3 regions of the Bordetella sputigena genome follow, and region 1 is predicted to be linked to each of the others. Evidence: predicted binding sites of a transcription regulator. Region 1 holds the regulator's gene; each other region holds the start of a gene.
What was found. The regulator HrcA, encoded in region 1, represses chaperone genes, less so after heat shock. The targets are predictions, from matches to a motif close to TTAGCACTCNNNNNNNNNGAGTGCTAA.
Positions count from the first base shown of each region.

Region 2: rpoH (RNA polymerase sigma factor RpoH) is a predicted target of HrcA. The motif match lies at 3,534-3,560, and genes of this name have one in related genera.
Region 3: groES (co-chaperone GroES) is a predicted target of HrcA. The motif match lies at 4,195-4,221, and genes of this name have one in related genera.

Region 1 covers NZ_CBCSCA010000003.1:94,276-101,873, reverse strand. The annotation lists gene recN (DNA repair protein RecN) at 16-1,662, opposite strand; gene ACNA0R_RS06385 (NAD kinase) at 1,670-2,569, opposite strand; gene hrcA (heat-inducible transcriptional repressor HrcA) at 2,686-3,693, shown strand; gene hemH (ferrochelatase) at 3,737-4,813, shown strand; gene grpE (nucleotide exchange factor GrpE) at 4,941-5,522, shown strand; gene ACNA0R_RS06365 (thioredoxin family protein) at 5,585-5,920, shown strand; gene dnaK (molecular chaperone DnaK) at 6,014-7,598, shown strand, end outside.
Region 2 covers NZ_CBCSCA010000007.1:171,657-179,254, forward strand. The annotation lists gene ACNA0R_RS15480 (cation:proton antiporter) at 1-1,062, opposite strand, end outside; gene ACNA0R_RS15485 (phosphodiesterase) at 1,380-2,228, shown strand; gene rpoH (RNA polymerase sigma factor RpoH) at 2,598-3,485, opposite strand; gene ACNA0R_RS15495 (hypothetical protein) at 3,647-4,336, opposite strand; gene fghA (S-formylglutathione hydrolase) at 4,515-5,378, opposite strand; gene ACNA0R_RS15505 (S-(hydroxymethyl)glutathione dehydrogenase/class III alcohol dehydrogenase) at 5,378-6,484, opposite strand; gene ACNA0R_RS15510 (hypothetical protein) at 6,674-7,399, shown strand.
Region 3 covers NZ_CBCSCA010000009.1:123,206-130,803, forward strand. The annotation lists gene ACNA0R_RS18080 (hypothetical protein) at 1-390, shown strand, start outside; gene ACNA0R_RS18085 (hypothetical protein) at 432-1,967, shown strand; gene groL (chaperonin GroEL) at 2,143-3,786, opposite strand; gene groES (co-chaperone GroES) at 3,847-4,134, opposite strand; gene ACNA0R_RS18100 (hypothetical protein) at 4,652-6,289, opposite strand; gene ACNA0R_RS18105 (dsDNA nuclease domain-containing protein) at 6,386-7,561, opposite strand.

The sequences.
Region 1 (7,598 bases):
TAGCGCGACTGTGCCTCAGGCGCCCAGCATCTCCCGGGCGTGCTGCCGCGTGGTGGCGGTGATCTTGATCCCGCCCAGCATGCGCGCGATTTCCTCGACACGCGCTTCGGCATCCAGTTCCACGATGCGCGAATGCGTGGTGCCGGCTTTTTCCGCCTTGCTGACCTGATAATGGGCGCCGCCGCGCGCGGCGACCTGGGGCAGGTGGGTCACGCACAGCACCTGGTGGCGCTGGCCGAGCTCTCCCAGCAGGCGGCCCACGACCTCGGCCACCGCGCCGCCCACGCCGCTATCGACCTCATCGAATATCAGGGTGGGTACGCGGGCGGCCCGGCTGGCGATGACCGACAAGGCCAGCGAAATGCGCGAAAGTTCGCCGCCCGACGCGACCTTGGCCAGCGGCCGGGGCGTGGTGCCGGCATGTCCCGCCACCAGGAATTCCACGACGTCATCCCCCTGCGCCGACGGGGCGGAGGCTTTTTCCACCGCCACTTCGAAGCGACCGCCCTGCATCGCCAGCGTCTGCATGGCTTCGGTAATCAGTTTGCCCAGATCCTTGGCGGTCTTGCGGCGGGCCGTCGATAGCTTCGTCGCGGCCTTGGTGTACTCGGCCTGGGCGGCTTCGGTCTGCGCCCGCAGGGCGTCCACGTCGGCAGCCGCCGCCATGTCCGCCAGTTGCGCGTGCAGCGACTCACGCAGTTCGGGCAGGCCGTCGGGGTCGACCTTGAACTTGCGTCCCAGCTCGAATACCGCGGTCATTCTTTCTTCGACCTGCTCCAGCCGGGCCGGGTCCAGTTCGACGCGGCTGACATAGTTGTTCAGGTCGGACACGGCCTCGGCGATGGCGATCCGGGCGGACTCCAGTTCGTCGTATACCCCCGCCAGCTCGGGGTCGTGGCGCTTGAGCTGTTCCAATACGTGCACCGCCGCGACCACTCTGCTGTGCGCGGATTCATCGTCGCCGTCGAGCGCCTGCACGGTGCGCGATGCGCCATCCAGCAGCGATTGCGCATGCGAGAGGCGCGTGTGTTCGGTTTGCAGGGTCTCCCATTCGCCGGGGCGAGGATCGAGCTTGTCCAGCTCGTCGACCTGCCATTGCAGGCGTTCCCGATCCGCTTCCAGCGTGGCGCTATCGCGTTCGGCGCCTTCCAGTTGCCTGGCCAGTTGGCGCCAGCGCTTCCAGGCCTGGGCCACCGTCTGCCGCAACTCGCCGTGGCCGCCCTGCGTATCGAGCAGGTCGCGCTGCGCGTCCGGCCGCATCAGGCTCTGATGGGCATGCTGGCCGTGGATATCGACCAGGCTGTCGCCCAGTTCGCGCAGTTGCGCGATGGTCGACGGTACGCCGTTGACGAAGGCACGGCTGCGGCCCTGCGCATCCACCACGCGGCGCAGGACGAGTTCTTCTTCCGCGTCGATCGCGCGTTCGGCCAGCCACGCGCGCAGATGGTCGGGCGTGTCGAAGACCGCGCTGATGTCGGCGCGCGCCGCGCCTTCGCGCAGTACGGAAGCATCGGCGCGCTCGCCCAGCGTCAGGGCCAGCGCGTCGATCAGGATGGACTTGCCGGCGCCGGTTTCGCCGGAAAACACGGTAAAGCCGGCACCGAAGTGGATGTCGGCCTTTTCGACGATAACGAAATCCCGGATATGCAGCGTGCGCAGCATGGCGGCGTCATTCTCCGCTATCCGTGGCTTGCGGCATCAGGTTCCAATGCAGCTTGCGTCGCAGGGTCGTGAAGAAGCTATAGCCTTCGGGATGCAGGAAGCGGATGGTGTGCGGCGCGCGCCGCACCACGATCCGGTCGCCCGGCTGCAGGTCCGACCAGGTTTGCATATCGAAGTGGCAGGAAGCTCCGTGTTCGACGCGGCCCATGCCGGTCAGGGTCATCGCCAGTTCTCCGTTGTCCGGGATGACGATGGGCCGGTTCGACAATGTCTGCGGCGCCACCGGTACCAGCACCATGGCCTGCAGGCCGGGATGCAGGATGGGCCCGTTGGACGACAGGGCGTAGGCCGTGGACCCGGTCGGCGTGGCGACGATCAGCCCGTCCGCCCGCTGGGTGTACATGAAAATCCCGTCCAGTTCGACACGGACTTCGATCATGCCGCCGCGACCCGCGCGGTTGAGCACGACATCGTTCACCGCGGAAGAGGAAAACAATTGCTGGTCGCCGCGCCAGACGCTGCCTTCCAGCAGCATGCGGTCCTCGGCCTTGAAGTTGCCCGCCAGCACGCGCGACAGGGCACTCTTGGCGTCATGCAGGGGCACGTCGGTGATGAAACCCAGCCTGCCGTGGTTGACCCCGATCAGCGGCACGCCGTGGGGGGCCAGGTAGCGGGCGGCGCCCAGCATGGTGCCGTCGCCGCCCATGACCACGGCCAGATCGGCGCGCCGGCCGATCTCGTCGATATCGGCAATAGGAAATTCCGCCAGGCCGGTGTTGCGCGACGTGTCCTCTTCGACAAGCACGCTGCGGCCTTCCTCGGTCAACATCTGGGCCAAGGCGCGTAGCGGCGCGTCCAGTCCGGTGTCCTGGTATCTGCCGATAAGGGCGACAGTCGGGAAATGCATGCTGGAGCGGCGTCCGGTGTGGGTTTAGGCTAGGATTCAACGATTATATGGGGCCATATTTGCCTTTGCGGGACAAAATTGGCACCGTTGCAAAAAAGTTTCCATAAAATAGCGAGATGGACGACCGCGCACGCGCACTGCTCAAGGCGTTGATAGAACGCTATATCGCCGACGGCCAGCCGGTCGGATCGCGCACGCTATCGAAGGTGTTCGATCTTTCGCCGGCCACCATACGGAACGTGATGGCGGATCTGGAGGAGTCCGGGCTGATCCACAGCCCGCATACGTCCTCCGGGCGCATACCCACGCCGCGCGGCTACCGGCTGTTCGTCGATTCGCTCCTTGCGGTGCGCAGCTACGCCATCCAGCCGGAGCATATCCGCGAAAGCCTGCCGGCCGCCGAGCCGGCCCGGGCGGTGAATGCGGCCGCGGCCCTGCTGTCCAACCTGACCCAGTTCGCCGGCGTCGTGCTGACACCCAAGCGGGCGCAGGTTTTCCGCCAGATCGAATTCATCCGCCTGTCGGAAAAGCGGGTGCTGCTGATCATCGTCACGCCGGATGGCGATGTGCAGAACCGGATCCTGTTCGTGCAGCGCGACTATGCCGAACATGAGCTGCTGGAGGCGGCCAATTTCTTCAACGTGCACTTCGCCGGCAAGTCCTTCGACGCCGTCCGCCGCACGCTGGCGACCGAGCTGGCGCAACTGCGCGACGACATCTCGCGGCTGATGCAGGCCGCCGTCGAAGCCGGCACGGAGGCCATCGAAGACGGCGATGCCGTGGTGATTTCGGGCGAACGCAAGCTGCTGGACGTCACCGACATCGCGTCGGACATGGATAGGCTGCGCAAGATGTTCGCGCTGTTCGAAAAGAAAACCGACCTGCTGCAGCTGCTGGACGTGTCCAGCCGCGCGCAGGGAGTCCAGATCTACATCGGCGGCGATTCGCAGCTGGTTCCCCTGGAAGAGGTCTCCGTCATCACCGCGCCCTACGGTGTCGACGGCCAGGTCGTAGGCACGCTGGGCGTAATCGGGCCTACCCGCATGTCGTATGAACGCGTTATCCCGATCGTGGACATCACGGCACGCCTGCTGTCCAACGCCCTGAGTCATAACACTAAATAATTCCGGCGTCCCGGCGGGGGCGTACGGCTGGCGAGGTATCCGCGTGTTCCTGCGTGCGTTCAAATATCTGTGGCCCGAACGGTTCCTGCCGGAACCCGAGCAGGCCGATCCTTTCGCCGAGCGCGCGGTGCCCAGCCTGGGCAAGACGGGCGTGCTGCTGGTCAATCTGGGCACCCCGCAGGCGCCGACGGCCGTGGAAATCCGCCGCTATCTGGGCGAGTTCCTGGCCGACCCGCGGGTGATCGAAATTCCCCGCTATCTCTGGTGGCCCATCCTGCATGGGCTGATACTGACGCTGCGGCCTCGGAAACTGGTGCCCCGCTATCGCGGCATCTGGATGGACGGCGGATCGCCGCTGATGGTCTACAGTCGCCGGCAGGCCGAAGGCCTGAGCCGCCTGCTGGGGCAGCGTGGCGTGCAGGCGGAGGTCGGGCTGGGCATGCGATACGGCAGTCCTTCGGTGCCCGAGGCCATGGACGAGCTGCGGCGCCGCGGCTGCGAACGCATTCTCGTCGTGCCCATGTACCCGCAATACGCGGCCAGCACGACGGCCACCGCCGTCGATGCCGTTACCCGTCATGCCGCGCGGCTGCGCGACCAGCCCGAATTGCGTTTCATCAAGCGTTTCCATGACGATCCAGGCTATCTGCAGGCCGTGGTCGGGCGCATCGAGCGCTACTGGGCCGAACATGGCCGGCCCCAGAAACTGGTGATGAGCTTTCACGGACTGCCGCGTTATTCAGTGGAGCTGGGCGATCCTTACTATCAGGACTGCCTGCGCACCGGCCGGCTACTCCGCGAACGCCTGGGGCTGATGCCCGAGCAGGCGCTGGTCACCTTCCAGAGCCGTTTCGGCTCGGCTCGCTGGCTGGAGCCCTACACCGCTCCTACCATGATGGCCCTGGCCCGGGAAGGCGTGACCGAGGTGGACGTGGTCTGTCCCGGTTTTCTGGCCGACTGCCTGGAAACCCTGGAAGAAGTCCAGGTGGAATGCCGCGATGCCTTCATCGAGGCCGGCGGCAAGCGCCTGCGCTACATCCCGGCCCTCAACGATGACGAGGCGTGGATCGCCGCGCTGTCCGAGCTGGTTCAACGCCATTTGCAGGGCTGGCCCCTCTAGCGCCCGCCGCATCGCCCGACGCGGCGCGTCGGGAATGTTCGACCGCTTGTTTAAACCCCCCTTGAAATGGGGGCATTGGCCCCCACACTGCTCTCCAACGTTATTCAATACCTGGAGGATCCATCCCATGACGGCACAGAACGAGCCTGCCGAGAAAAGGCCCGACATCGACGCAGCGGCTGGCACCAGCGCCGCCGGTACCGGCGCGCCCGGGGGCGCGGCCGAAGGCCAGCAGGACTTGCTGGCGACGCTGCGCGCCGAATTGGAAGCCGCGCAAGCCAAGGCCGCGGAACACTACGATCAACTGTTGCGCACCCGCGCGGACGCGGAAAACATCCGCCGCCGCGCACAGGACGATGTCTCCAAGGCGCACAAGTTCGGCATCGAGTCTTTTGCCGAGAGCCTGGTCCCGGTCAAGGACAGCCTGGAGGCCGCCCTGGCCCAGCAGGAGCAGACGGTGCAGTTCCTGCGCGAGGGCGTCGAAGCCACCCTGAAACAGCTGACCTCCGCCTTCGAGCGCAACAAGCTGATGGAAATCGCGCCGGCCGCGGGCGACAAGTTCGATCCGCACCAGCACCAGGCCATTTCGTCGGTCCCCTCCGACCAGCCCGCCAACACCGTCGTGCAGACCCTGCAAAAGGGTTACCTGATCGTCGACCGTGTCCTGCGTCCGGCGCTGGTCGTGGTGTCCGCGGGCCAGCAGGGCTGACGGGGCGCGCCGTGGCCACGTCCCAGGCTTTCGACCCCTCCCAGGTGTTCGAGCTGTTCGGCATGCGTCCCGTCGCCAGCGACGGCTTTGACCGCGATGTCGTGCAGGCGCCCGGCGACGACCTGCGCTGCGTGTTCCTATGGGGCACGGATTGCTACAACTGCAATCTGTTCAAGCAGACGGCCCTGCTGCATAAGGACGCCTTGCTGGCGCTGGGACTGAGCTGGTTCCAGGCGGACGTCTACGACGACGTGGCGCTGGGCCGGCGTTTCTCCCTGCATGGCGTCCCCACTTTCGTAATGTACCGCGCGGGCAAGCGGCTGGGCCGGATCACCGGCTGGCCGGGCCTGCCGCAGTTCACCGAAGCCGTGCAGCGGCTGCGGTCGGAAAAGAGCTGAATATTGCGCTTGAAAACCCTGACGGCAGCCCCACTTATCCGCTAACCGAGTTTTTTACCAATTCAACCTTAGATCCATTCAAGGTAAACCATCATGAGCAAGATCATCGGCATCGACCTGGGCACCACCAACAGCTGCGTGGCTGTGATGGACGGTGGCCAGGTCCGCATCATCGAAAACGCTGAAGGCGCCCGCACGACGCCTTCCATCATCGCGTACATGGACGATGGTGAAATCCTGGTCGGCGCGCCCGCCAAGCGCCAGGCCGTCACCAATCCCAAGAACACCCTGTACGCCGTCAAGCGCCTGATCGGCCGCAAGTTCGACGAAAAAGAAGTGCAGAAGGACATCAACCTGATGCCCTACAAGATCGCCAAGGCGGACAACGGCGATGCGTGGGTGGAAGCCCATGGCAAGAAGCTGGCGCCCCCGCAGGTGTCGGCGGAAGTGCTGCGCAAGATGAAGAAGACCGCCGAGGATTACCTGGGCGAGGAAGTCACGGAAGCCGTCATCACGGTGCCGGCCTACTTCAACGACAGCCAGCGCCAGGCCACCAAGGACGCCGGCCGCATTGCGGGCCTGGAAGTCAAGCGCATCATCAATGAGCCGACCGCGGCCGCGCTGGCCTTCGGCCTGGACAAGTCGGAAAAGGGCGACCGCAAGATCGCCGTGTATGACCTGGGCGGCGGTACGTTCGATATTTCCATCATCGAAATCGCCGACGTCGACGGTGAAAAGCAGTTCGAAGTGCTGTCCACCAACGGCGACACCTTCCTGGGTGGCGAAGACTTCGACCAGCGCATCATCGACTACATCATCGGCGAGTTCAAGAAAGAGCAGGGCGTCGATCTGTCCAAGGACGTGCTGGCGCTGCAACGCCTGAAGGAAGCCGCCGAAAAGGCCAAGATCGAACTGTCGTCGAGCCAGCAGACCGAAATCAACCTGCCGTACATCACGGCCGATGCTTCCGGTCCCAAGCACCTGAACCTGAAGATCACGCGCGCCAAGCTGGAAGCGCTGGTGGAAGACCTGATCGAGCGCACCATCGAACCGTGCCGCATCGCGATCAAGGACGCCGGCGTCAAGGTTTCGGAAATCCACGACGTGATCCTGGTTGGCGGCATGACGCGCATGCCCAAGGTGCAGGAAAAGGTCAAGGAATTCTTCGGCCGCGATCCGCGCAAGGACGTGAACCCGGATGAAGCCGTCGCCGCCGGCGCCGCGATCCAGGGCTCCGTGCTGTCGGGCGACCGCAAGGACGTGCTGCTGCTGGACGTCACGCCGCTGTCCCTGGGTATCGAAACCCTGGGTGGCGTCATGACCAAGATGATCCAGAAGAACACGACCATCCCGACCCGCTTCTCGCAAACGTTCTCGACGGCCGACGACAATCAGCCGGCGGTGACCATCAAGGTCTTCCAGGGCGAGCGCGAAATCGCGGTGGGTAACAAGGCGCTGGGCGAGTTCAATCTGGAAGGCATTCCGCCCGCGCCGCGCGGCGTGCCGCAGATCGAGGTGACCTTCGACATCGACGCCAACGGCATCCTGCACGTGTCGGCGAAGGACAAGGGCACGGGCAAGGAAAACAAGATCACCATCAAGGCGAACTCGGGTCTGTCGGAAGAAGAGATCCAGCGGATGGTGAAGGACGCCGAAGCCAATGCCGACGAGGATCACC
Region 2 (7,598 bases), on a different contig from region 1:
GGCGCGGTTCACCCGCGTGCCGAAGCGGGTCAGCCGCAGCAGGGGCAACAGGCCGAACACGGCCACCGCCCGGGCGGCCAGGGCCGCGACGAACAGAACCAGGATCAGGGCGACATCCATCAGCGTGGCATCGGCCATGAGCCGCGGGATCAGCATGGCGGCGAACAGGAAGATGAGCGAATTGGCCCAGAAGCCGAATTGCTCCCACGCACTGGTCAGGTGTTCGAAGGTGGTCGGCGCCATGCGGGTGCGGCCGGCGGATCCGACCACCAGGCCGGCGATCACGGTGGCGACCACGCCCGACACGTGCAGATAGTGGTCGCAGACATAGAAAGTCAGATAGGCCAGCGTCAGCGTCAGGGTGATTTCGGCCGTCGGAAAGCCGCGCAGCACGCCAAACAGCATGCAAGCCCCGCGTCCCATGGCATAGCCGGCCAGGCCACCGCCCAGGAAGCTGATAACGAAGTCAACCAACACGCGGCCCGCCGACATCTCGCTATGCCCCGCCAGCACCCCCACCAGCACGGAGTACAAGGCGATCGACGCGGCATCGTTGAACAGGCTTTCCCCTTCCACCAGGGTGGTCAGGCGCTTGGGCGCGCCGACCTCGCGAAAGATGCCGACGACCGCGGCCGGATCGGTGGTCGCGACGATGGCGCCCAGCAGCAGGCAGACCACCAGGCCATACGAAGACAGGCCGTTCAGCGTAATACCGACCACCACCGTAGACAGGAAGACCGCGACGATGGCCATCATCAGGATGGGCCCGATGTCGTCCATCAGGCGCCTGACGTTCATCGACAGCGCCGTTTCGAAAAGGAGGACGGGCAGGAAAACGGTAAGGAAAGTTTCCGAGGAAATCTCGAACTTTTCCAGGGAATCCAGCATGCCGGCCAGCACCGGCGGCGCCCAGCCATGGATATGAATCACGATGCCGAGCAGACAGCCGACGATGGCGAGCAGCACCGAGTAGGGCAGCTTCAGCCGTCCAGCCAGCGGTGGCATGAAGCAGACCAGCGTGAGCAGGGCGGCCAGGCCGAAAACCAGCAAACCTACATCCATCTAATTTTTTTCCCCTGGGCTAGTGCGCATTCACCGGGAAGGATAGCTGGTTTTCAGGAGGCGCACGTTTCGTTACGGCCCGCACGATTTGGTGGATGCCCGGCGCCGCGTAATTTCGCTAACGTGGCAAGGTTCGCATCATCGCGGCTGGCATCCGCCGACGACGCGCGCCGCAGGCCGGCGCCATGGATGCGCATTCATCGGAGCCGCCGTTGCATACCATCCCCAAGCTTTCCATCCCGTCGCCGGCGGGCGCCGAAAACGCCGGAACCCCCGGAAACCCCGCACACACGGCACACGCCGACGGCGCGCCCGTCCTGGTGGTGCAGTTGACCGACCCGCATCTTTACGCCGCGCCCGCGGTCATGCTGGGCGTGAACACGGATGCCAGCCTGCGGGCGGTCGTGGCGGCCATCCGTCGCGACCACGGCGACGCCGATCTGCTGCTGGCCACCGGCGACCTGTCCCAGGATGGCAGCGAAATGTCCTACCATCGCTTCGCCGACGCGGTGGCCCCGCTCGGCATGCCCGTGCGCTGCCTGCCGGGCAACCACGACGCGCCGGCCGCGCTGCAACGGGCACTGGGCGTCTGGACGGAGCCGGTCAACGATCTCGGCCCGTGGCGTATCGTCATGCTGGACTCGCATGCCGACGGTTCCAATGCCGGCCATCTGGAGCGGGATCAGTTCGAATTGCTCGACCATGCCCTGGGCACGGCGCGGGGCCGGCCGGCCCTGGTCGCGATGCATCACAACGCGGTACAGGTCAGCGCGGACTGGCGCGATCCCATGATGCTGGACAACGCCGCGGAGCTGTTCCGCCATCTGACGCGCTGGGGCAACGCGCGCATCCTGCTATGGGGCCACGTGCATCAGGATTTCGACCGCCGGCGCGGCAATGTGCGCATGCTGGCGACGCCATCCACCTGCTTCCAGTTCGCCATCCGCGACGGCCGGCACCGGCTGGACCCACAGCCACCGGGCTATCGCTGGCTCAAGCTGTATCCCGACGGTTCCATCGCCACCGGCGTACGCCGGCTGGACGCGGCGCTGTGGCGCGCGCTGCTGCAAGAATGGAACGAATCGGAGGACGTGCCGGCGCCCGTGGGGGATGAGGTCACCCCGGATACGGCGGATGCCTCGGCGGGGGTAGCCGGCAGCGCCTGATCCCCAGCCCCGCCCGGACGCCGGGCATAAAAAACGGGGCACCGCTTGGGGTGCCCCGCCAAACACCTGTCTCATAGGGGAGGGGAAAGAGGAGAAGCCGAGACAGGTGAGAAGACAACAGGCCCGGAGGGCTCCGGGCACGCGGTCTACATGGGGTTAGGCTGGGGAGCCATGAGAAAGTTTCGCCCGCATTGGGGAAATCCCGCGGCGAGATGCATCAATACGTAACATCCGCCAAGACCTTCCCGCTCCGTGTGGCCGGAAAGCGTCCGGCGCTTCCGGGCGCGGCCCCATGGGGAATGGAGGTGTCCCGCGCCCGCCCGGAGCCGGGCGCCGCGCCATGGCGCAGCGGCCGGCGCAACAGCCGGCTTACGCGGGCTGCAGGCTGCCGCGCATCTTTTTCAGCGCGGCGGCTTCGATCTGGCGAACGCGCTCGGCCGAAATGCCGTACTCCTGCGCCAGCTCGTGCAGGGTGGCGCCGCCATCGTCCTGCAGCCAACGGGCCTCGACGATGTGGCGAGAACGCGGATCCAGCGCCTCCAGCGCACCATGCAGGCCGGTGCTCTGCAATTCGTCATGCGCCTTGCGTTCAAGTACGCGCGTCGGCTCCTGGCGGCCCTCGTCGGACAGATAGGCGATGGGCGCATAGGCATCATCGTCGTCGTCCTGGGCTTCCAGCGCCATGTCGCGGCCGGAAAGGCGTACTTCCATTTCGCTGACGTCTTCCGGACGCACGTTCAGTTCGCGGGCGATTTCGTCGACCTGCTCCGAATCCAGCGTTTTGCCATCGGGACGCATGCTGCGCAGATTGAAGAACAGCTTGCGCTGCGCCTTGGTCGTGGCGACCTTTACCAGCCGCCAGTTGCGCACGATGTACTCATGGATTTCCGCTTTGATCCAGTGCACGGCGAACGAGACCAGCCGTACGCCGCGTTCGGGATCGAAACGCTTGACGGCCTTCATCAGTCCGACATTGCCTTCCTGGATCAGGTCGGCATGGGGCAGCCCGTACCCCAGGTACTGGCGCGCGATGGACACGACCAGGCGCAGGTGCGACAGCACCAGCTCGCGGGCGGCGTCCAGATCGCCCGAGTCGCGCAGACGGCGGCCCAGGGCGCTTTCCTGATCCGCCGTCAGAACCGGCAGGCGGTTCACCGCGGAGATATATGCGTCGATCGTCCCCAGCGCGCCTGGATTGGCGATGGCCAGCGTAAGGGCATTGGCGGGTACGGCCAACGAGGATCTCGGTTGTTTCATGGTGTTTTGCTCCAGGAAACGGCTAGTGGTAGAACGCATTGGGTGATGTTAGCACTCTGAAAAGGAGAGTGCTAATTCGACCTTCAACGGCCCGGGAAGTTCACTCATTCCATGCCCCGGAGGCAGTGCAAACGCACCTTGGCGGCAAGGCCCGCGGGCACTTACCAGCCGCGCTGCTTCAGCGCCTCGGCGGTGGCGGCGTTATCAGGACGGATGAACAACGCGCCCCTGGGGTCGACGAAAACCCGGTAGCGGGCGCCGTCGAACATCGGCATATAGGCTGCGCTGCCGTACTGCACGTCCACGAAGGGCAGCCAGCCCGGAAAACGCTGTTTCAGCCTGGCCAGGTCCGGCATGCCCACCGGGCCCAGCGCATAAACCGTGCGCGGCTCGGACTGATCCGCCGCGGGGTCGGCGTAACGGCCGGACAGGCGCTCCAGCCGGTACAGCGGCGGGACCCCCGCCAGCAGCGCCGGCAGGCGCCAGCGCACCATACGGGCATCGATCTGCCATTCGTCGCCGCGCAGCACGAAGTCCTCCGCGGCCTTGCCCGGCAATTCCGCCGTGGCGACGAACTGGCGCGGCGCTTGTTCGCGCAACACCAATAAGGCAACCGGCTCGTCGGAGGTCAGCCGCAGGAACTGGTACAGCGTGGCGGCCAGCATGCCCGACACGCAGGCCAGGGCGAGCAGCAGCAGGCCGAACAGCCGCCGTATCGGCCGCAGGCGGAACTGGCGACGGCCGCGCGCGTCGCGCGGCCCGCCTTTGCCCAGGAACAAGCCAAAGCCGAGCAGCAAAGCGGCAATGGTGGCCACGGCGATCCATACGGACGGGGCGACGCCTTCGATCAAAACGATCCTCGCGGAAACTCGGACACAGTTCCAGTATATAGAAGGCGTCAAGCCCTCTCGGAAGCCGCTGCCCCGCCGCCCGGACCCCGATCCGTGCCGGGGCAAGGCCCGCGCGGCCCCCTATCGCACGGCTGGGCCGCCCCGCGCGGGCGCGACCGCGGGACCAGCCGCGGCCGCGCTACTGCGCGGAGGCGGCCGCCAGCTGTTCGGCATGGAAGCGAATGTGGTCTTCCATGAAGCTCTGGATGAAGTAATAGCCGTGGTCGTAATGCTGATGCCTGCGCAGGGTCAGCGGCTGGGCAGCCTGGCCGCAAGCCGCTTCGAAGGCCTGCGGATACAGCTGCTGATCCAGGAAACGGTCGGCCAGCCCCTGGTCTATCAGGATGCCGGCGGGGTAGGGCGTCCGCAGCGACGTCATGAGCTCGGTGGCGTCATAGGCGGCCCACGCCGTCCTGTCCGGCCCCAGATAATGGGAGAAGGCCTTCTCGCCCCAAGGACAGCGGCTGGGCGCGGCGATGGGCGCGAAGGCCGACACCGAGCGGAACAGGCCAGGATGCCGCAAGGCCAACACCAAAGCCCCGTGGCCGCCCATGGAATGCCCGAAGATACCGATACGTCCGGCCGCGGCGCCCAACTGGCTGGCGGCCAGGCCGTAAAGTTCCTGGGTGATATAGCTTTCCATGCGATAGCGTTCGCGCCAGGGCGCCTGGGTGGCGTCCAGGTAGAAGCCCGCGCCGGTGCCCAGATCCCAGTCCTGGTCCTCGCCCGGCACGCCGGCCCCGCGGGGGCTGGTATCGGGCGCGATCAGCATCACGCCATGTCGCGCGGCCCAACGCTGGGCGCCCGCCTTGATCATGAAGGTTTCTTCGTTGCACTCCAGGCCCGCCAGGTAGAACAAGGCGGGCACCGGGCCGCGTTCCGCCTGCGGCGGTGCATAGACGGAAAACCGCATCGGCAGGCCGATGACGGCGGACGCATGCCGGTAGACGCGTTGCCAGCCGTCGAAACAACGCTGCTGCGCCAGGATTTCGAGCCCGGACATCAGTAGAGCACCACGGAGCGGATGGACTCGCCGCGCTTCATCAGGTCAAAGCCGTCATTGATCTTTTCCAGCGGCAGCGTATGGGTGATCAGGTCGTCGATATTGAGCTTGCCTTCCATATACCAGTCGACGATCTTCGGCACGTCGGTGCGGCCGCGGGCGCCGCCGAAGGCCGAGCCTTTCCATTCGCGACCGGTGACCAGCTGGAACGGCCGGGTGGCGATTTCCTCGCCGGCGGCCGCGACGCCGATGATGATGGATTTGCCCCAGCCCTTGTGGCAGCACTCCAGCGCCTGCCGCATCAGCTTGGGGTTGCCGACGCATTCGAAGGAATAGTCGGCGCCGCCGTCGGTCAGCTGGATCAGGTGGTCGACGACGTTGTCGACTTCCGAGGGGTTGACGAAGTGGGTCATGCCGAACTTGCGCGCCAGCGCTTCGCGGCGCGGGTTGATGTCGACGCCGATGATCTTGTCCGCGCCCACCATTTTCGCGCCCTGGATCACGTTGAGCCCGATGCCGCCCAGGCCGAAGACCACGACGTTGGCGCCAGCTTCCACCTTGGCCGTATAGACCACCGCGCCCACGCCGGTCGTGACGCCGCAGCCGATGTAGCAGACCTTGTCGAAGGGCGCGTCGTCGCGGATTTTGGCCAGCGCGATTTCCGGCACTACGATGTGGTTGGCGAAGGTCGACGTACCCATATAGTGATGGATGGGCTTGCCGCCGATCGAAAAGCGCGACGTGCCGTCCGGCATCAGGCCCTTGCCCTGGGTGGTGCGGATGGCCTGGCACAGATTGGTTTTACGGGACAGGCAGAACTTGCACTGCCGGCATTCCGGCGTGTACAGAGGGATCACGTGGTCACCGGCTTTCAGGCTGGTCACGCCGGGGCCGGTTTCCAGCACCACGCCCGCGCCCTCGTGCCCGAGTATGGCGGGGAACAGGCCCTCCGGATCGGCGCCGGAAAGGGTGTAGTAATCGGTATGGCAGATGCCCGTCGCCTTGATCTCGACCAGGACCTCGCCCGCCTTGGGGCCTTCCAGGTCGACGTCCTCGATGGTCAGGGGGGCGCCGGCTTTCCAGGCGATGGCGGCTTTGGTCTTCATGATTGCTCCAGGCTGTACGGTATCGATCCGGGAATGTTAACGCGCGGGCGGCCGCCGGGATGGGCGGCCATGATGTTACGGCGCGCTCTACCGGGGTAACCTTACTGTTGCACGGGGGCGTTTACGCGGTACCATTTATTTTCCTGCGCGGACGCCCCGTCCCCTGCATGTCTCGGTCCTGACATCCCTATGGCTCGCCTGCCCCGACTGTACGCCCCCGGACTGCCGCAACTCGTGCAGGCCAACTTCATCAATCCCCTGGCGGCGCCATCGCAACCCGCGCCGGCCGACACACTGAACCAGGTGGCGGCCTGGCTGGGGGAAACCGCGACCCGCAATCGCGTGGCGCTGCACGGCTGGGTACTGGCGACGGATCGCATCCTGCTGCTGGCGACTCCGGTCGATGGGGAAGGTCTGCCGCGGCTGATGCAGACGCTGGGACGCAATCTGGCCGCCCGCCTGCGCGGGGGCCGCGTGTTCGCCGGCCGCTATCGGTCGGCGCTGGTCGAGCCGGGCGCCTGGGTGCTGCCGGCCCTGGTCTGGCTTGAAACTTGCCCCGTGCGCAGCGGGGCGACCCATGATCCTGAGCTGTGGCCCTGGTCCTCCGCCGCCGGGCATACCGGCTCCGGCCAGCCGCAGGCGAGCTGGATGTCCGATCACGCCGATTACTGGTCATGCGGGAACACGCCCTTCGACCGGCAGGCCAACTACCGCAAGCGCCTGCAGGAGGGGCTGACGCGGGAACAGATCCAGCGTATCGACCAGGCCGTCCAGGGCCAATGGGCGCTGGGCGGCAGCGAGTTCATCGCCATGCTGGCCCATACCGCCAGCCGCCGGGTGACGCCGGGACAGCGCGGACGGCCGCGCAAGAAGCCGGTTCCGCCGCCCGCCGAAACGGAGTCCACCGGGTCCTGAAACAGGATCCGCGGCCCGCGCGCGCCGGGCCCGCGGCGCGAACCCAGCCTCAACAAACACCGATCGAGCCTCGACCGGTCCGCGATCACGTCCGTAATTAGATCCGGGATCCGGCCTAAAAAACCGAGCGCTCCGGCGAACCTCGTTACGCCTGATGTCCATCCCACGCACTCGATCTATGCGTCACCGATTAAATGAG
Region 3 (7,598 bases), on a different contig from region 1:
TTACCCTACCTGCAGCGGCAATTCGAAGCGCAGCTCGTGGACGAGCGCAGGCGCCATCTACCCGCCGATGGCGCCAGGGTGCGGCATGGCGCGGGATCGCCGCCTTCGTCCGTCGCGTCGACCGCCGGTGTGTCCTTGCGCACCGGAATACCCGTGCCGCCGGATGACGGCGGCACCGGGCTCGAAGATGCGCTGGTTACCGGTCGTCCCACGGGCGCTGTCCAAGCTCGCGCGGAAAACCGGGTCCGGCATTGGTTGCAGAACTCCGTGCGGATATTCACCGTCAGCCGTGCCGAAGTGACGACGCGCATCACGCATCCGTCATCCAGGCGCGCCGTGCCGAACCCATATACGCCGGGCCCCGCGCGCGGTACCGGCACTGGCGTGTAGCGCCGGGCATCCCCTATTTCTCAACCTTGTCGGAGCATGCCATGCCCATCGATCGAGTATCACCAAACGGCGGCGAGCCGCTGCCCCTGCCGACCCACCTCATCCCCCCGGATCCGGTTGCCGTCGCGATGAGCGATGCCGGGTACATCCGGGACGATCTCGACGGCCTGTTCACCGCCTTTATCGCGCCGGAGTACGCGTGCAGGAGGGCCGAGTACATGGACTGCCTGAGGCTGATCGACAGCGAGGCCACCGGCCGTGTACTGCTCGACAGGCTGACCCAGATCGGCGAGCAGCAAGGGGCCTATCCCGTGCTCGGTCCGGTCGAAGCGCAGTCTGATGCCACGGCCCTGGACTGGGAGTCACTGGCGCGTTCCACCCAACCGCGGGTTCATCGACGGGATGGCCAGTGTGTCTGGGACCCGCTGGGCCTGCCGCTGGACCGGGCAAATCCGAATTATGCGAGCCAGTACAGAAAGGTCGAAACCTACCTGATAGCGCTCTGCCAGCAGCTCGCCGGCGAGGGCGCGGATCGCGCCATCGGCGCGGGCCAGCATCTGCCCGAGGTTCCGCCGCGACAGGGCATCGTAAGCCAGCCGCCTCCGGGCTACGTACCGATAAAGCCGGCTCCCGTGTTGGACAGGAACGCGCTACCCGGCGAGCCGGCACTGGGCGTCATCATCGAACTATCGGAAGCCGCGGGCCCGCGCGATGGAGCGATCGCCACGCGCCGGCGGCAGGCCCTGCCGCTCTGGGAGGGCAAGACCACGTTGATGAAGCTGGGCGGAAAGTCCAAGCTCCGCATCCGGGTAAGCACCCCGCTGGCGCGGCAGCTCAAGAAGCAGATGACACCGGCCTTGCGCGATACGCTGGCCCCGATCAGGGGAAGCCTCTACGGCTTTCTCTTGCTTGAGTCTCTCGCCACCTGCGCGAAGCAGGGGCAGACCCTGATCATGGCGGAAGGCAACGGCAGATCGGGAGTGACCATGACCGAGAAGGGGGATGTGGTCTGGCTGTTCGATCAGCTCGATCTGACGCGGCGGTGTACGCGGCGAGGCCTGTACGGCGCGCAGCAGGCGGCCTATACCGCGTTCTCCGACCTGACGGCGGTGCGCGATATCTTCGGCAGGCGCATCGGATTCGAAGAGGAATGGATCGAGCGCTATTGGATAAGCGAGCACGCCGGCATGAATGGTTTCTATGGCGAAATCAAGTCCAAGCGCGAGCCGCATCACTATCCGGATGAGACAGGCCCTGAGGGCAGCAGCTTCGGAGTGATAAAGACCTATGACGCCAATGCCGTGCATTGCGCGAGCCTGATGGCCACGGCGGCTGCCCGCGAGCGCGTGGCGGCACCGGGTACCGCTTCGCGCGCATCGGCCTTCCTTGCCGGGGTGCTGCGGCACGCGGCCGCCGCGCTACGCTCCGTCTCGGAAGGTCTCGCCCCTGCCGCGCCGCCGTCCGATTCGCCGGGCGCGCGTCAGGCCTATGAGGCCCTGGTGGGCGGCACGTCTAGCGATGCGGCTGCCAGCCGCGCCATTCCGAATGCGTACCTGCGGGTCGATCCGGGCCGATAATCGGCGGCCAGGAACGCGCGGTGGCGTCCGATGCTTCGGCGCCGATACGAACGCGGGAACGCGAAAGGCTTGCGCGGGAATCATGCATAAAAAAGGCCAGGTCCGAGGACCTGGCCTTTTTGCTTGCGACCGGCCTGCCCGGATGAACCGGGACGGGCCTGCGAGCAGGACTTGCTTAGAAGTCCATGCCGCCCATGCCGCCCATGCCACCCGGCATGCCGGCGGGCGCGGCGGGCTTGTCTTCGACCAGCTCGACCACGGCGGCCTCGGCCGTCAGCAGCAGGCTGGCGACGGACGCGGCGTTCTGCAGGGCGGTGCGGGTGACCTTGGTCGGATCCAGCACGCCTTGCTCGACCAGGTCGGCGTACTCGCCGGTCGCGGCGTTGTAGCCGTAGTTGCCCTTGCCACCCAGCACGGCGTTGACGACCACGCTGGATTCTTCACCGGCGTTGGCCACGATCGTGCGCAGCGGCTCTTCGACGGCGCGCAGGATCAGCTTGATGCCGGCGTTCTGGTCAGGCGTATCGCCCTTCAGCTGGGCAATGGCTTGCTTGGCGCGCAGCAGGGCCACGCCGCCACCAGCCACCACGCCTTCTTCCACCGCGGCACGCGTGGCGTGCAGGGCGTCTTCGACGCGGGCCTTCTTTTCCTTCATTTCGACTTCGGTCGCGGCACCGACGCGGATCACGGCAACACCGCCGGCCAGCTTGGCCACGCGCTCTTGCAGCTTTTCACGGTCGTAGTCGGAGGTCGCTTCTTCGATCTGGACGCGGATCTGCTTGACGCGGGCTTCGATTGACTTGCTGTCGCCAGCGCCGTCGATGATGGTGGTGTTTTCCTTGCCCACTTCGATGCGCTTGGCCTGGCCCAGGTCCTGCAGCGAAGCCTTTTCCAGCGACATGCCGGTTTCTTCGGAGATGACCACGCCGCCCGTCAGGATGGCGATGTCTTCCAGCATGGCCTTGCGGCGGTCGCCGAAGCCAGGCGCCTTGACGGCGGTGGTCTTCAGGATGCCACGGATGTTGTTCACAACCAGTGTGGCCAGCGCTTCGCCTTCGACGTCTTCAGCGATGATCAGCAGCGGACGGCTCGACTTGGCGACTTGTTCCAGCACGGGCAGCAGGTCGCGGATGTTGCTGATCTTCTTGTCGAAGATCAGGACGAAGGGATCGTCCAGCGCGGCGACTTGCTTGTCGGGGTTGTTGATGAAGTAGGGCGACAGGTAGCCGCGATCGAATTGCATGCCTTCGACCACGTCCAGCTCGTTTTCCAGCGACTTGCCGTCTTCGACGGTGATGACGCCTTCCTTGCCGACCTTGTCCATCGCGTCGGCGATGATCTGGCCGATCGACGAATCGCTATTGGCGGAGATCGAGCCGACCTGGGCGATTTCCTTGCTGGTCGTGACGGGCTTGCTCAGCTTCTTCAGCTCTTCGACGGCGGCGGCGACGGCCTTGTCGATGCCGCGCTTCAGGTCGATGGGGTTGAAGCCGGCGGCCACGTACTTCAGGCCTTCCTGGACGATGGCCTGGGCCAGCACAGTGGCGGTGGTGGTGCCGTCACCGGCGTTGTCGGAGGTCTTGGAGGCAACGTCCTTGACCAGCTGGGCGCCGATGTTCTCGAACTTGTCCTTCAGTTCGATTTCCTTGGCGACGGACACGCCGTCCTTGGTCACGGTCGGGGCGCCGAAGGAGCGCTCCAGCACGACGTTGCGGCCCTTGGGGCCCAGGGTGGTTTTAACAGCGTTGGCGAGGATGTTCACGCCGCGAACGATGCGCACACGGGCGTCATCGGCGAACAGGACTTGCTTGGCAGCCATAGTGGTTCCTTACTGGAATTCTGTGGGAATTCTGTCGAATTCGGTATTCGGACGGGGGAATTACTGGATCACGGCGAGGATTTCTTCCTCGCGGATGACGAGCAGCTCTTCGCCATCGACCTTGACGGTCTGGCCGGAATACTTGCCGAAGAGCACCTTGTCACCGGCCTTCAGGTCAACCGGCAGAACCTTGCCGTCTTCCGTGCGCTTGCCGGGACCCACGGCGACGACTTCGCCTTGGTCAGGTTTTTCGGCCGCGCTATCGGGGATGACGATGCCCGAGGCGGTTTTGCGCTCGTTGTCCAGGCGTTTGACGATCACGCGATCATTCAAAGGACGCAGGGCCATGAAGAACTCCTGTAGTTCAGTACGATGTAGGGTTGTCTCTAGGGGCCAGCCGAGGCTGTGTTAGCACTCATCGGCGGCGAGTGCTAATTATAGGGGCGGTTTTTGGGCGTTCAAGGGGGTGGGGCGGCGTTGTTACAACTGGCCGGCTGGGTACGGCTGTCGATGTCGAAGTTCACCTGACTTGGAATTTCGTCAGTGTCGAATGTCATTCAACTTGGAATTTATGTCATCCAAGTTGGAATTCTGGGCGTCCCCAATTTTCGGTGCCGGACTGCTGGGCGAAGTTAGGGAGCAAGAACAATTCGACTGGCGTTCGGCAAGAGATCGGTGTCACGTGACGAATGATCCTCCAAGACGCCATCACTCCCCGTCACGGAAACGCGTACGACCGCTATCGACCCACAGCGGTCATACAGCGGGTCGAGCCCAATGTCTGGTTTGCAGCGAAGTGGTCATTTGATCGAAGGCGCGCCCGGGTATTCATATAATCGAGGCCCGAATACCGGAATATCGATCATCAGCTCTGAGAAATAGGCGCGTCGTACATCTTCTTCAACAACGGCTCCATCAACTTGTCCGTTGGCTCCCACTCCTCTTCGGAGAGCATGCTGTATCTCTCCGTCAGGATTATCTCGCGGTCGAAGTTGAGGTCGGTTGGAGTTTCCAAGCCAACGATGAGCTGCATGCCAACGGGCAAGTCCTTCGCGATGAAGCTCAGGACAGCTGGAAGGTTAAGGTCGTCTTGCGCCTGCTGGTTTGGCGAATCGATAACCACTGGGACGTCGTACGTACCTTCCTTGCCCTGCACGGTGCGCCAGATGGCGGCGTAGTAGGCGAGGATCGAGCGAGGTCCGCCACTGCCCGAGAGAGAGGGCCGGGACGCCAGCTGCGTGGTTTTGGTCGCTACGGAGTGCAGTCGCAGCGCGATGCGGCTGGCCGCGTAGTGCTCGCGGAACTCGGTCAAGATTACCCTCGTGCGCTTGGGAGAGCGCAGCTCCTTCATCCTTGTCTCAAGCGCGTCGACCGTAAGAACCACGGCATCGATAGCCGCCTGAATCTGTTTGCGCTCGGTCTCGAACGCCGCGAAGGCGGACTCAGCGCCGAGGCTTCCGACGACGTCCTTGAATTTCAGCTCGCCCTTGCGTGAATCTAGCAAACGAGAAATGCGTTGGTAATTTTCGTTAAGTGAGCTTATCTCGGCGAAGACCTTCTGCATTCGGCTGCGGACCGCGGCGGCATCTTCTCTTAGCCGTGCGGCGAGCTCGCGAAGGACGCGGGCATCTTCTGCGAACTCTAGCAGGTCGAGGAACGGCTTCTCGTGCTCCGCGTGGCACGTCGGGCAGATGAGCGGCGCCGCGCCTCCTTTGAGCAGGTACTTGGCATCGCTGTCGTGTGCATCGAGAGCGCCGTCTGCAAGATGAATTTGATGGTCCAAGCTCTTGAGGAGCTCTTGCTCGCGGACCGCGATACTTCGTAGTGCTTCTTGTCGAACATTGAGTTCGTTGACCTCTTTGGTCAGCTGCTCAATCTCGGCCGCGAAGTTACCGGGATCGACCTTGGGTCCAGACAGTGGGACAGACCTGCTGAAGCGTTCGATGGCACGATCGAGTAGGCGATACTCTCGTCGGTGTTCATCTAGAACCTTGGAATGCTGGGACTTTTCGGCGCTCGCAGAATAGTACTCCGGCGGGCAGACGCCGGTGAAGTATTCAAGGATAGGCTTAAACGGCGCGCTGAAGCGCTTCATGCCACCGAACGTGTTCCATTCAGCTTGCCAGCTCCCATCCTGGTTCACGTAAAACGGCGCGAAAAAGCATGATGGGTCTGCAGGGACCACCTCGGCTTGTTTCTTGTCAGAGAACACCAAGTTGAAGTCGGTTATCTCACAGAATCGTCTGGACCAGTCGCCGAACTTGGATGTGGAGATGAGCAAGTTGAACCCCGCATCAAAGAGCGCGCGCCGTCCATTCTGGTGAAGGGCGAAGTAGCTCCGGCCGTCAACTGAAAACTCGAGTAGAGAGGCAGCGTTCTCGTCCCATTGTTCGAGTTTTCCCTGTGGCGTCGCGCCGAGCGTCTCAAACAAGCTCCGAATCAGTGTCGTCTTGCCCGTGTGGTTTCTCCCCATCAGCAGGTTCCTGCTTGGATGAAACTCCACGTGACGCGCCTTCTTCTCGCGATGAGAGAGCAGCCAGATGCTTTTGAATCGGAAGCGATGCATAGGTTTTTGTTCTCAAGCTTCGGACGAGGAGTCTTAGTTCTGGTCCACGCATTTCGTTATTGCTCTCATGACAAACCGGCCAATCAGGTCGTTATCGTGGTGTCCGCTGAACTGGGTCTTGAGCGCGGTGAGAGCGGCCTCAATGTAAGGTCGCAGTTTCGATGTGGGCGGATTTACCGCGAGCCATGCATCGCTGAAGTGGTCGATTTCGCGGGAGAGGACAGTTCCCCCAATTAATCGGTCCTGCTGGGCGCGCGTGGCCGCGACGCGAATCGACGAGATGGACATGAAGTCCAATCCCTCGGTTTGAAGCTGGCCCAAGAAATCGTTAAGCAAGGCGCTGCGGTCCGGCACGGTCTCGAGTGCAGCCAGAGCCCCCAGGAACGCACTTCGCGAAAATCCACGCTCCTTAACAAGCTCGTCGAATGACTGGCAGACGTCCGTCCCACGTGTCAGTGGCGAAATCTTCATCACCAACGACTCCACGAAGGCCCTCGCCTGCCCGGCATGGGATGGGCTGAGCTCGCTCAGTAATTCCAGAGCTGCGGCAATCGCCGGTGCGTTCAGATTGTCGGGATGTATAGCGACCTTCTGCAGTCTTATCCGCGTTAAATCCGGTGGCGAACCGCCGGTCGACAACGAGGAGAAAGCGTCGGTCAGCAACTGGACATGGTCCGCGGCTAAGTCTGCGAGCGTGCAGGGCAAAGTGGTCGCTGCTGATCCGCCCCCTGCAAGTGGGAAGTCGCAGCCCGCATTCGAGAGGAATACTCCTTCGACAGGCAGTGCCCCGAATGCGTTCAGGGTAAGTTGTAGCTTGCCGAGTGCGGAGTCCGGGACCCTCTTGAAGTCTGGCGTCTTTGGTGTTTTGGCGGAGGCCTTGCTCGACTTCTTTGGAGCGGTCGATGGCCCCTTGGGAGCGACCGTGCCTGTGAGCACGGACCATGTCCAAGTTCCGGTGTCTTTTTTCTTGACTTGGTAGACCCTAGCCCGCGTTGGCGCGGTCGCAGAATCCAGTTCTGCGACATCCTGCACGGATTCGAAGAGGAGTAGAAAATCCGGCTCATTGGCCTTCTCCAACTCCACCATTCGAACGACAGCCCACCAGCGCGCAAAGTCTACGCCCTTGGCTCCGTGTCCACCACCGGTCTCTGAGTACTTCGGATTGTTTGCGACGGACAAAAGCTCCGCCGCGCCGCTGATTCCGCTCACCGCTCCCTCTCAATTCAGCTTCATTCAGGCGGAGGAG